DNA from 2 places in the Citrobacter meridianamericanus genome. Region 2 is predicted to be linked to the other one. Evidence: riboswitches for the same ligand, from Rfam matches in the RefSeq annotation. Region 2 holds a riboswitch; the other holds the start of a gene.
The links. A riboswitch is a leader RNA that binds a small molecule or an ion and turns the genes downstream of it on or off. The one in region 2 is predicted to bind thiamine pyrophosphate.
Positions count from the first base shown of each region.

Region 1: linked by a shared signal. The riboswitch ahead of thiC (phosphomethylpyrimidine synthase ThiC) and the one ahead of thiB (thiamine ABC transporter substrate binding subunit) in region 2 are both predicted to bind thiamine pyrophosphate.

Region 1 covers NZ_CP101036.1:4,984,393-4,989,671, reverse strand. The annotation lists gene NMD08_RS24240 (HesA/MoeB/ThiF family protein) at 1-253, opposite strand, end outside; gene thiE (thiamine phosphate synthase) at 246-881, opposite strand; gene thiC (phosphomethylpyrimidine synthase ThiC) at 881-2,779, opposite strand; TPP riboswitch at 2,863-2,985, opposite strand; gene rsd (sigma D regulator) at 3,036-3,524, opposite strand; gene nudC (NAD(+) diphosphatase) at 3,621-4,394, shown strand; gene hemE (uroporphyrinogen decarboxylase) at 4,445-5,279, shown strand, end outside.
Region 2 covers NZ_CP101036.1:4,446,447-4,451,725, reverse strand. The annotation lists gene NMD08_RS21710 (DedA family protein) at 1-503, shown strand, start outside; gene thiQ (thiamine ABC transporter ATP-binding protein ThiQ) at 561-1,262, opposite strand; gene thiP (thiamine/thiamine pyrophosphate ABC transporter permease ThiP) at 1,246-2,856, opposite strand; gene thiB (thiamine ABC transporter substrate binding subunit) at 2,832-3,815, opposite strand; TPP riboswitch at 3,846-3,969, opposite strand; gene sgrR (HTH-type transcriptional regulator SgrR) at 4,003-5,279, opposite strand, start outside.

The DNA.
Region 1 (5,279 bases), 540 kb from region 2:
GTGCTTTTGGGCGAGCAATGTCGTCGGTGGTGAACAATATTTGCCGTTGCAGATTGCTCAGATGAACGTCGTCATCGTCCGCCAACGTCAGCGTGCCGACACCTGCTCCCGCCAGATACAACGCGGCAGGCGAACCAAGCCCGCCTAAACCGACAATCAGCACATGGCTGTCGAGCAACTTTTGCTGGCCCTCAATCGCGATATCGCCAAGCAGAATCTGGCGGCTGTAGCGCATAAAGTCGCGGTCATTCATCGCCGACTCCTGCTATGTCGAGCAGCTGCGCCGTGGCTACCTGCCAGTCGGCCGCAAGGGTGATAGCGCTGACCACGGCAATGCTGCCGACGCCGGTTGCCAGCACCGCGGGCGCACGTTCCAGACTGATGCCGCCGATGGCGACGGTTGGATAGTCGGCCAGACGCGCAATATGACCTGCCAGCTGTGTCAGCCCCTGCGGAGCGGAAGGCATCTGCTTGGTTTGCGTGGGGAAAACGTGGCCGAGTGCGATGTAAGAAGGCTTAGCGGCCAGTGCGACGTCTATCTCCATATCATCGTGGGTGGAAACCCCCAGGCGTAAGCCCGCCGCCTGAATGGCCTGCAGATCGGTAGTTTCGAGATCTTCCTGGCCCAAATGCACGCCGTAGGCGTTGTGCTTAATCGCCAGCCGCCAGTAGTCGTTGATAAACAGGCGGGCGTCATAACGACGCCCCAGCGCGATGGCAGCGATAACATCCGCTTCCACCTCTTCATCGCGTTTATCTTTGATACGCAACTGGATCGTGCGCACGCCCGCCTCCAGTAGACGCTCAATCCATGCCACGCTATCCACCACCGGATAAAGCCCGAGGCGGAACGGCACGGTCGGGAAATCAGGCTGGTACATTACGCCTCCTCTTTTTTAAGGTAGATTTCGCCGCCTTTGGCGCGGAAGTTTTCCGACATATCCGCCATCCCCAATTCAATGGTTTGCGCGGCGGCGTAATCACGCACTTCCTGGCTGATTTTCATCGAGCAGAACTTCGGCCCACACATGGAGCAGAAGTGAGCGACCTTACCGGACTCCTGCGGCAGGGTTTCATCGTGATAAGCGCGGGCGGTGAATGGGTCGAGCGCGAGGTTAAACTGATCTTCCCAGCGGAATTCGAAGCGTGCTTTCGACATCGCGTTATCGCGGATCTGCGCGCCCGGATGCCCTTTGGCGAGGTCAGCGGCGTGAGCGGCGATCTTGTAGGTGATCAGCCCCTGTTTCACATCTTCTTTGTTCGGTAAACCGAGATGTTCTTTTGGTGTGACGTAGCACAGCATCGCGCAGCCAAACCAGCCGATCATCGCCGCGCCAATGCCGGAGGTGAAGTGGTCATAGCCCGGCGCGATGTCGGTGGTGAGCGGCCCTAAGGTGTAGAACGGCGCCTCGTGGCAGTGTTCCAGTTCTTCGGTCATGTTGCGCTGGATCATCTGCATCGGTACATGCCCTGGGCCTTCGAGCATCACCTGCACGTCGTATTCCCAGGCGATTTTGGTCAGCTCGCCCAGCGTATGCAGTTCGGCGAACTGCGCTTCGTCGTTGGCATCCTGAATCGAACCCGGACGCAGACCATCGCCAAGAGAGAGTGAAACGTCGTAGGCGGCGCAGATTTCGCAAATCTCACGGAAATGTTCAAACAGGAAGTTCTCTTTGTGATGGGAGAGGCACCATTTCGCCATGATTGAGCCGCCGCGCGAGACAATTCCGGTCAGGCGTTTAGCGGTCATCGGCACGTAGCGCAGCAGCACGCCCGCGTGAATGGTGAAGTAGTCGACGCCCTGTTCGGCTTGTTCCAGCAACGTATCGCGGAATGCTTCCCAGGTGAGATCTTCGGCGATCCCATTGACCTTCTCCAGCGCCTGGTAGATCGGTACGGTGCCTATCGGCACCGGGCTATTACGCAGGATCCACTCGCGGGTTTCGTGAATATAGCGACCGGTGGAGAGGTCCATCACCGTATCTGCTCCCCAGCGGGTTGACCATACCAGCTTTTCGACCTCTTCTTCGATAGAGGAGGTGACCGCCGAGTTACCGATGTTGGCGTTCACCTTTACCAGGAAGTTGCGGCCGATGATCATCGGTTCGGATTCCGGGTGGTTGATGTTAGCAGGAATAATCGCCCGGCCTGCAGCGACTTCATCACGCACGAATTCCGGAGTGATATTTTCCGGCAGGCGAGCGCCAAAGTTCATCCCCGGATGCTGGTGGCGCAGCACTTCACTACGAATACGCTCGCGCCCCATGTTTTCACGGATAGCGATAAACTCCATTTCCGGCGTGACAATCCCCTGACGGGCGTAATGCAGTTGGGTCACGCGCTTACCGGTTTTGGCGCGCTTTGGCGTCAGCAGGCCGCTGAAACGTAGCTCGTCCAGGCCATCGTCGGCCAGGCGCTCTTTGGTGTAAGCGGAGCTACGGTCGTCTAATTCTTCGCTATCGTTACGCGCCACAATCCACGGCTGGCGCAGTTTCGCCAGCCCCAGCTGGACGTTAATCGCCACGTCAGGATCGCCATACGGCCCGGAGGTGTCGTACACCGGTACGGCTTCGTTATCTTCAAATTGCGGATTGTCTTTGCTGCCGCCAATCAGCGTCGGGCTAAGTTGGATTTCGCGCATAGGGACGCGGATATCCGCCTGCGAGCCGGTGATGTAGATGCGTTTTGAGTTCGGAAAGGCGGTCCCTTCCAGGGTATCGATAAAGTGTTGGGCTTGAGCGCGCTGTTCGCGGCGTGATGGTTTAGTAGTGGCAGACATAGCTCATTCCAAATAAAAGTAAGGATATGGCTTGTCAGACGACGGATGAAGCAAGAGATAAGCTCGCCCGGGGGCGATGCTATTGCAGATTGACTCTTGTTCCCTTCGCAGGTTTTAACCTGATCAGGTTCCGCGGATCCCGAATTAACGGTCTCAGCCTTTTCCACTCATGCTGTTGTGGAAAATAAGCACTCCGACAAGAAGTAACCTCAGTAAAGAGGTAATGAATGTAAATTACGCGTTAATGCGACAAATCTCAAGCAGGACGTTTGAGAGTGCCACTCTCGTGCATCGCATCAAATACCAGCATGATCAGCTTATCTTCGAGTACGAACCTGGCTTCCAGCGCCTCGCCGATATCTGATAAAGCCTGTTGAAATTCAAGGAAGTTATCATGATCAATGGCGGTCTCCAGACTGGTGTCATAGTAGTCCATGATCTGTTGTGTGTTGGCTTCCAGCAGCGGCCAAATTTTTGTCGCTTTTAAAAGCTGCCCGTTCCCTTCCAATTTATGGAGAATACGTTCATAAATACTGAAGTGTCCGGTGGAGAGGTAATCGACCAGGCTCTGACAAAAATCATCCAGCGCCTTTTCATTGAGCCGCATGTACGATTCTTTGCCAGGCTTAATGCCAACCAGATTGTAGTAAGCCACGAGCAGGTGCTTACGTACATGTAGCCAGCGATCAACCAGTTTATTACTTCCTCCGACGTGCTCCGTCAGGCTTTCCAGCTGGTTTAACATGATTGACTCCGCAAGATGGTGTTTAAGAACTGCTCACCCGTAAATGTAAAAATAATGTAAACAACATGCCTGTGAAGCAAAGGTTGCGCAAGAGATATGGATCGTATAATTGAAAAATTAGATAGCGGCTGGTGGATTGTCAGTCATGAGCAAAAGTTATGGTTGCCGCATGGTGAACTGCCTCACGGTGACGCGGCACGTTTTGATCTGACCGGGCAGCGCGCACTTTCTATCGGCGAATGGGAAGGGGAAACGGTCTGGCTGGTGCAGCAGCAACGTCGACACGATATGGGGTCGGTGCGCCAGGTTATAGACCAGGATGTTGGCCTGTTTCAACTGGCCGGACGCGGCGTACAGCTGGCTGAGTTTTACCGCTCGCATAAATTCTGCGGCTACTGTGGGCACACGATGCACCCGAGTAAAACGGAATGGGCGATGCTGTGCAGCCACTGCCGGGAACGCTACTACCCGCAAATTGCCCCCTGCATTATCGTCGCTATCCGCCGTGACGACGCTATCTTGCTCGCCCAACATGTTCGCCATCGCAACGGCGTGCATACCGTGCTGGCGGGCTTTGTCGAAGTGGGTGAGACCCTTGAACAGGCGGTGGCGCGTGAAGTCATGGAAGAGAGCGGCATTAAGGTTAAAAACCTGCGCTATGTCACTTCTCAGCCGTGGCCGTTCCCACAGTCTTTGATGACCGCATTTATGGCAGAGTATGATAGCGGGGAGATTGTTATCGACCCGAAAGAACTGCTGGAGGCGAACTGGTATCGCTACGATAATTTACCGCTGCTTCCCCCGCCAGGCACCGTCGCGCGTCGATTGATTGAAGACACTGTGGCAATGTGTCGGGCTGAGTACGAGTAAAGAACGAGTGATGATACACTGATGGACTGACGCAATAAGGAACTGCAAAAATGACCGAACTGAAGAACGATCGTTATCTGCGTGCGCTGCTGCGCCAGCCCGTTGATGTCACTCCGGTATGGATGATGCGCCAGGCGGGCCGCTATCTACCGGAATATAAAGCCACGCGCGCCGAGGCGGGCGATTTTATGGCGCTGTGCAAAAATGCCGAGCTGGCCTGCGAAGTCACGCTGCAGCCGCTGCGTCGTTATAAGCTTGATGCCGCGATCCTCTTCTCGGATATCCTGACGATTCCGGATGCGATGGGGCTTGGGCTGTATTTTGAAGCCGGAGAAGGTCCACGTTTTACCTCACCGATTACCAGCAAGGCTGATGTCGACAAACTGCCGATCCCGGACCCGGAAGATGGGCTGGGTTATGTGATGAATGCGGTGCGCACGATTCGGCGTGAACTGAAAGGCGAAGTGCCGCTGATCGGCTTCTCCGGTAGCCCGTGGACGCTGGCGACCTATATGGTCGAAGGCGGTAGCAGCAAGGCCTTCACCGTGATTAAAAAGATGATGTACGCCGATCCAAAAGCGCTGCATCTGCTGCTGGATAAGCTGGCGAAGAGCGTCACGCTGTACCTGAACGCGCAGATCAAAGCGGGCGCGCAGTCGGTGATGATTTTCGATACCTGGGGCGGTGTGCTGACCGGTCGCGACTATCAGCAGTTCTCCCTGTACTACATGCACAAAATCGTCGATGGTCTGCTGCGCGAGAACGACGGTCGTCGTGTACCGGTGACGCTGTTCACCAAAGGCGGCGGTCAGTGGCTGGAAGCGATGGCAGAAACCGGCTGTGATGCGTTAGGCCTCGACTGGACCACTGATATTGCCGACGCGC
Region 2 (5,279 bases):
CGTTCATGAAAAAGAACAAGGCGTTGCTGGATAAAACCGAGCACGCGCTGCATCAGCACAGCATGTTTACCATCCTGGTGGGGCGCTTTGTTGGCCCGACGCGGCCTTTGGTGCCGATGGTGGCGGGCATGCTGGATCTACCTGTCGCGAAATTTATTGTGCCCAATATCATCGGCTGTGTGTTGTGGCCACCGTTCTATTTTCTGCCGGGTATCCTGGCGGGGGCAGCAATCGATATTCCTGCTGATATGCAGAGCGGGGATTTCAAATGGTTGCTGCTGGCGACGGCGCTGCTGCTGTGGGTAGGCGGTTGGTTTTGCTGGCGATTGTGGCGCAGCGGCAAAGCGGCTGTCGATCGCTTAACCGCGTATTTCCCCCGCAGCCGTTTGTTGTATCTGGCGCCGTTGACGCTCGGCATCGGCGTGGTTGCGTTGGTGGCGTTGCTGCGACATCCACTGATGCCGGTGTATATCGATATTCTGCGTAAAGTCGTGGGTTACTGACGAATCTTTTGCCGGATGGCGCTAATGCTTATCCGGCCTGGGAAATCTGCCAACTTGTCATCCGGTTTTAATGCCCAATAGCGCCGAGGCGCTAGCGTTGCCGCTTAACAGATCGTCCGTATCGCCCTGCCAGGCGATGCGCCCGTCGGCGACCACAATCGAGCGGGGCGCAATTCGCGCCGCATCTTCTACGCTGTGGGAAACCATCAGTAACGTCAGTTGCTTCTCGCGACAGACTTCGGCCACCAGCGTTAACATCTCCTGGCGCAGCGCAGGGTCTAGTGCAGAAAAAGGTTCATCAAGCAGCAAAATGGGTTGTTCGCGTACCAGACAACGCGCCAGCGCCACGCGCTGTCGTTGCCCGCCGGAAAGCTCTCCGGGCAGTCGCTCCAGCAGTGAGTCAATTCCCATTTGCCGGGCGATGAAGTGCATTTTCTCCCGTTGCGATGCGTTCAGCTTCAATCCAGGATTAAGGCCCAGGCCGATATTTTGCTGCACGTTCAGATGACTGAACAGGTTGTTTTCCTGAAACAGCATCGAAACGGGGCGACGAGAGGGCGGTGTGGTGGTGTGATCTTCACCTGCAATCATCATGGTGCCGCTGGCTGGCGTGAGAAAGCCGGCTATCAGATTCAGCAGCGTGCTTTTCCCGGCGCCGCTTGGCCCGAGTATCGCTACCTGCTCACCGCGCGCGATTGACAACGTAAAGCGCATTGGCAAATGGTGATAAAGCCATGTGATATCAATCAGTTTTAACATTTCGCCCCGGCAATTTCTCAATAACAGTAAACAGTGTAAAGCACAGGATCAGCAGCAAAAACGCCGTCACCGCGCCATCCTGACTGCGATAAGATCCAATCTGCTGATATAAATAAAACGGCAGGGTGCGGAAATCCTCGTTGCCAAATAACGCCACTACGCCAAAATCACCAATCGACAGCACACAGGCAAATGCCATCGCCTGCGCCAGCGGGCGCTTCAGGGCGCGAAGTTCAACCATTTTCAGGCGCGACCATCCCTCGATTCCTAACGACTGGCACAACATACTGTAACGCGCGGTCACGTCACGCATTGGGTTTTCCAGCACCTTCAATGCGTAGGGGATCGCCATGAGTGCATTGGTAAAAATGACAATGCCGTCAGCGGATTCGGGGAGCCCAACAGTATTATTGAGCAGCAGAAAGAAGCCGGTTGCCAGCACGATGCCTGGCATAGCGAGGATCATCATGCCGCTCAGCTCCAGCATTTGTCCTGCCAGCATCTGTTGGCGGGCACGCAGTTCACGACTACTCCATAACAGCATCATGGTGAGTATGACGCACAACGCACCTGCCGCCAGCGCGATGCGCAGTGAGGTTCCCAACGCCTGCCATAGTGCTGGCTGCGTAAGCACATCCAGTACCTGACGGTTAAGACCATCGACAATCACCGCCAGCAGCGGCGGTAGCAACAGCAGCAGGGCCAGAATAATCAGCAGCGAGTCGGCCAGACGGCTGTGCAAACGATCGTCTGGATCGCGCCAGCCCTGAACCAGTGTGGTGCCCGGCGCAATAGCACGGCTCAGGCGTTGGCTGAGTAGCACCAGCGCTAAACAACACAGCATCTGGATCAACGCCAGCATGGCGGCGCGGGCAGGATCGTAATCAAAATTCAGCGCCTGATAGATAGCCAGTTCGATAGTGGTGGCCTGTGGCCCGCCGCCCAGCGACAGAACGGTGGCGAAGCTGGCGAAGCACAGCATAAAGATGAGCGCTGCGACGGGAAGGATTTGCCGACGAAGCCACGGCCATTCAACAAAACGGAAGAAATGCCAGCCGCGCATCCCGAGTTGAGCGGCTAACTGTCGCTGTTCGCCGGGAATATTCTCCAGCGACTGCAACAGCAGACGGCTGGCCATCGGCAGATTGAAAAAGACGTGCGCCAGCAGAATGCCCTGCAAACCGTAAGGCGAAAAGGTCCATTCCAGCCCTAAGGCATGCCAGAGCGAGGCCAACCAGCCCTGACGACCATAGACGCTAAGAATACCGAATACCGCGACCAGCACCGGCAGGATTAACGTCATGGCGCACAGGCGCAGCAGCGCCAGACGTCCTGGAAAACGGCGACGATAGAGCGCCCGGGCAAGGAAAATCGCCGGGATAACCGACAACACAGCGGATAGAAAAGCCTGCCAGAAAGAAAAGCGCACCACATGCCACAGGTAGTCATCTTGCCACAGCGAGGACCACTCTCCCTGCGGGGCGTTAAACCACAGCGCCAGAAACGCGGCCAGGGCCACGGTCACCATCAGCGTGGCGGCGGTAAGCCCTGGAACCAGCCAGCCGGGAATTAACGGCTGACGGCGCGTTGCCATTCGCTAATCCATGCCTGACGTTGAGCCGCAACCTGCTGCGGGGTAAATTCGAGCGCAGTGGCTGGTTTTTCCAATTGCTCAAATCCTGACGGTAGGGCGACCTGCGTCACCGGATACATCCAGTTGCCGGTTGGAATCGCATTCTGGAATGCCGTAGACACCATAAACTTGAGGAACTTCTCGGCCAGTTCCGGCTGCTTGCTGGCCGCAGTACGCGCGGCGACTTCCACCTGCAAATAATGGCCTTCGCTAAAGTTAGCGGCGGCGTAGTTGTCTTTTTTCTCGGCGATGATGTGATAAGCCGGAGAGGTGGTATAGCTGAGTACCAGATCGCTTTCACCTTTCAGGAACAGGCCGTAGGCTTCACTCCAGCCCTTGGTGACGGTGACGGTTTTTGCCGCCAGTTTCTGCCAGGCCTCTGGCGCTTTATCGCCATAGACTTTCTGCATCCATAGCAGCAGACCCAGCCCCGGCGTGCTGGTACGCGGATCCTGATAAATGACGCGCCATTTTTGGTCGCTTTCAACCAGTTCCTTCAGGCTTTTAGGCGGATTCGTCAGCTTGTTTTTATCATAAACGAAGGCGAAATAACCGTAGTCAAACGGAACGAAGGTATCGTTTTTCCAGCCACCGGGCACGTTAACGGCGTCACTTGCTACGCCACTTTTGGCGAACAGGTTAGTTTGTGTAGCGGCTTCCAGAAGATTGTTATCCAGGCCCAGCACAACGTCGGCTTTGCTGTTTTTTCCTTCCATGCGCAGGCGGTTAAGCAGCGAAACGCCATCTTCCAGCGCGACCAGTTTCAATTCACAGTTGCAGTCAGCTTCAAACGCTTTTTTGATTGTCGGACCCGGCCCCCAGTCAGCAGCGAACGAGTCGTAGGTATAGACGGTCAGTACAGGTTTGGCGAAGACAGGCGCTGCGCACAGCAGTAAAAGCGGAAGACATTTTTTAAACACTTTGCACCTCAAGAGTTGGGTGGCAAAGGACTTGAGATAAGCCTCAAATCCCTTCGCCGGCATTATCCGGATCAGGTTCGACGGGTATCTCTCAGCCCATACGCAGATCGAATGATTTTGTGTATGTTTTTATTTAGCACCCCGTTGAGAACGGCGTTAGTGTAATGATTTTGTTGCTTAGCAGCAATTAAGGATCCGGCGGAGCAAACCACGCCGATTTAAAATCAAACCAGCCGAGAGTATTCATACGCAGTCCGCGCATACTGCGCTGCCCCTGAATGATCAGCCAGTGGTGGATTAACGGCACAATGGCCTTTGTGGCGAGCAGCTGTTGGCACCATGCAGCCAGGCTCATTTCGCCCGTTCGCCAGCGGGCCGCATCGTTTTCCCAGTCACGCGAGATACAGTTTTGCAGTAACGGGACTTCGCACAAATGGGCGAACAGTGAGAAGTCGAGCGGTAGGGTAAAGTTGGCGCTGTTAAGCCAGATATCGCTGACGATTTCTCCTGCATGCCATTGATCGTAGTCGATCTCCTGAATAGTCAACTGCACCTGATGCTGCGCCAGCAACGTCTTCATGATCTGCGCAATAATCCGATGTTCGATGTGATCGCGATAGTAGGTGATCGTCAGCGTTTCCAGCCCGGCGGGTTTTTCACCATGGCCGGGTTTTGCGTGATGCCAGCGGGGGAGTAAACCATACGCGGGAAACCACAGTCGCTGGTACTGTTCGTCGGCGTGGCAGATTAAATTGGTCGGCGAGAGAATGCGGCTTACCCATTCGCGGACCTCCTGGTTAGCTCCACGGTGGCTACGCGCATCAAACAGCAGGTAGTAGCAACCTTCTTCGAGGCGGCTTTCGATCGCCTTTTCATCCTCGGTGGGACCTTGTAGCGTCAAACCGCCGCCTGGCTCTTCGCCGATGTCAGGTAATACCCAAACGTTAACTTCGTCGATCAGGGCCCGGTAGCCAAAGTAATCATCAAATGCATGAATTTTCAGTTGGTTATTGGTGTTTCGTATTACCGCATACGGACCGGTACCAATCGGGTGACTGGAGAAGTTGTTTAGCGTTTCCCATTCTCGCGGCAGGATCATGGCGGGGACCTGCCCCAATAGCCAGGGAAGCCAGCGGTCTGGCTGGGCCAGATGGATATCCAGCGTCCAGGCCGTGGGAGAGACGATCTGCGTGATGTGTGAGTACAGCGGCAGGCTGTTAATGCGCATCAGTGAGGCGATAACATCTGCCATTTCCAGTTCGCGGCCATGATGAAAATGGATCCCCGGACGCAGGAAAAATCGCCAGTGTAAAGGTGAAATTTGCTGCCAGTGATGGGCAATGTCCGCTTCCAGTTCCCCATTTTCCTCATTTACCCGAATTAAGGCGCTGAAGATTTGCCGGGCGATATGGGTTTCGGAGCGGCGTAATGCCGTGCCGGGCAGCAGGTTGTGCATGGGGCGAT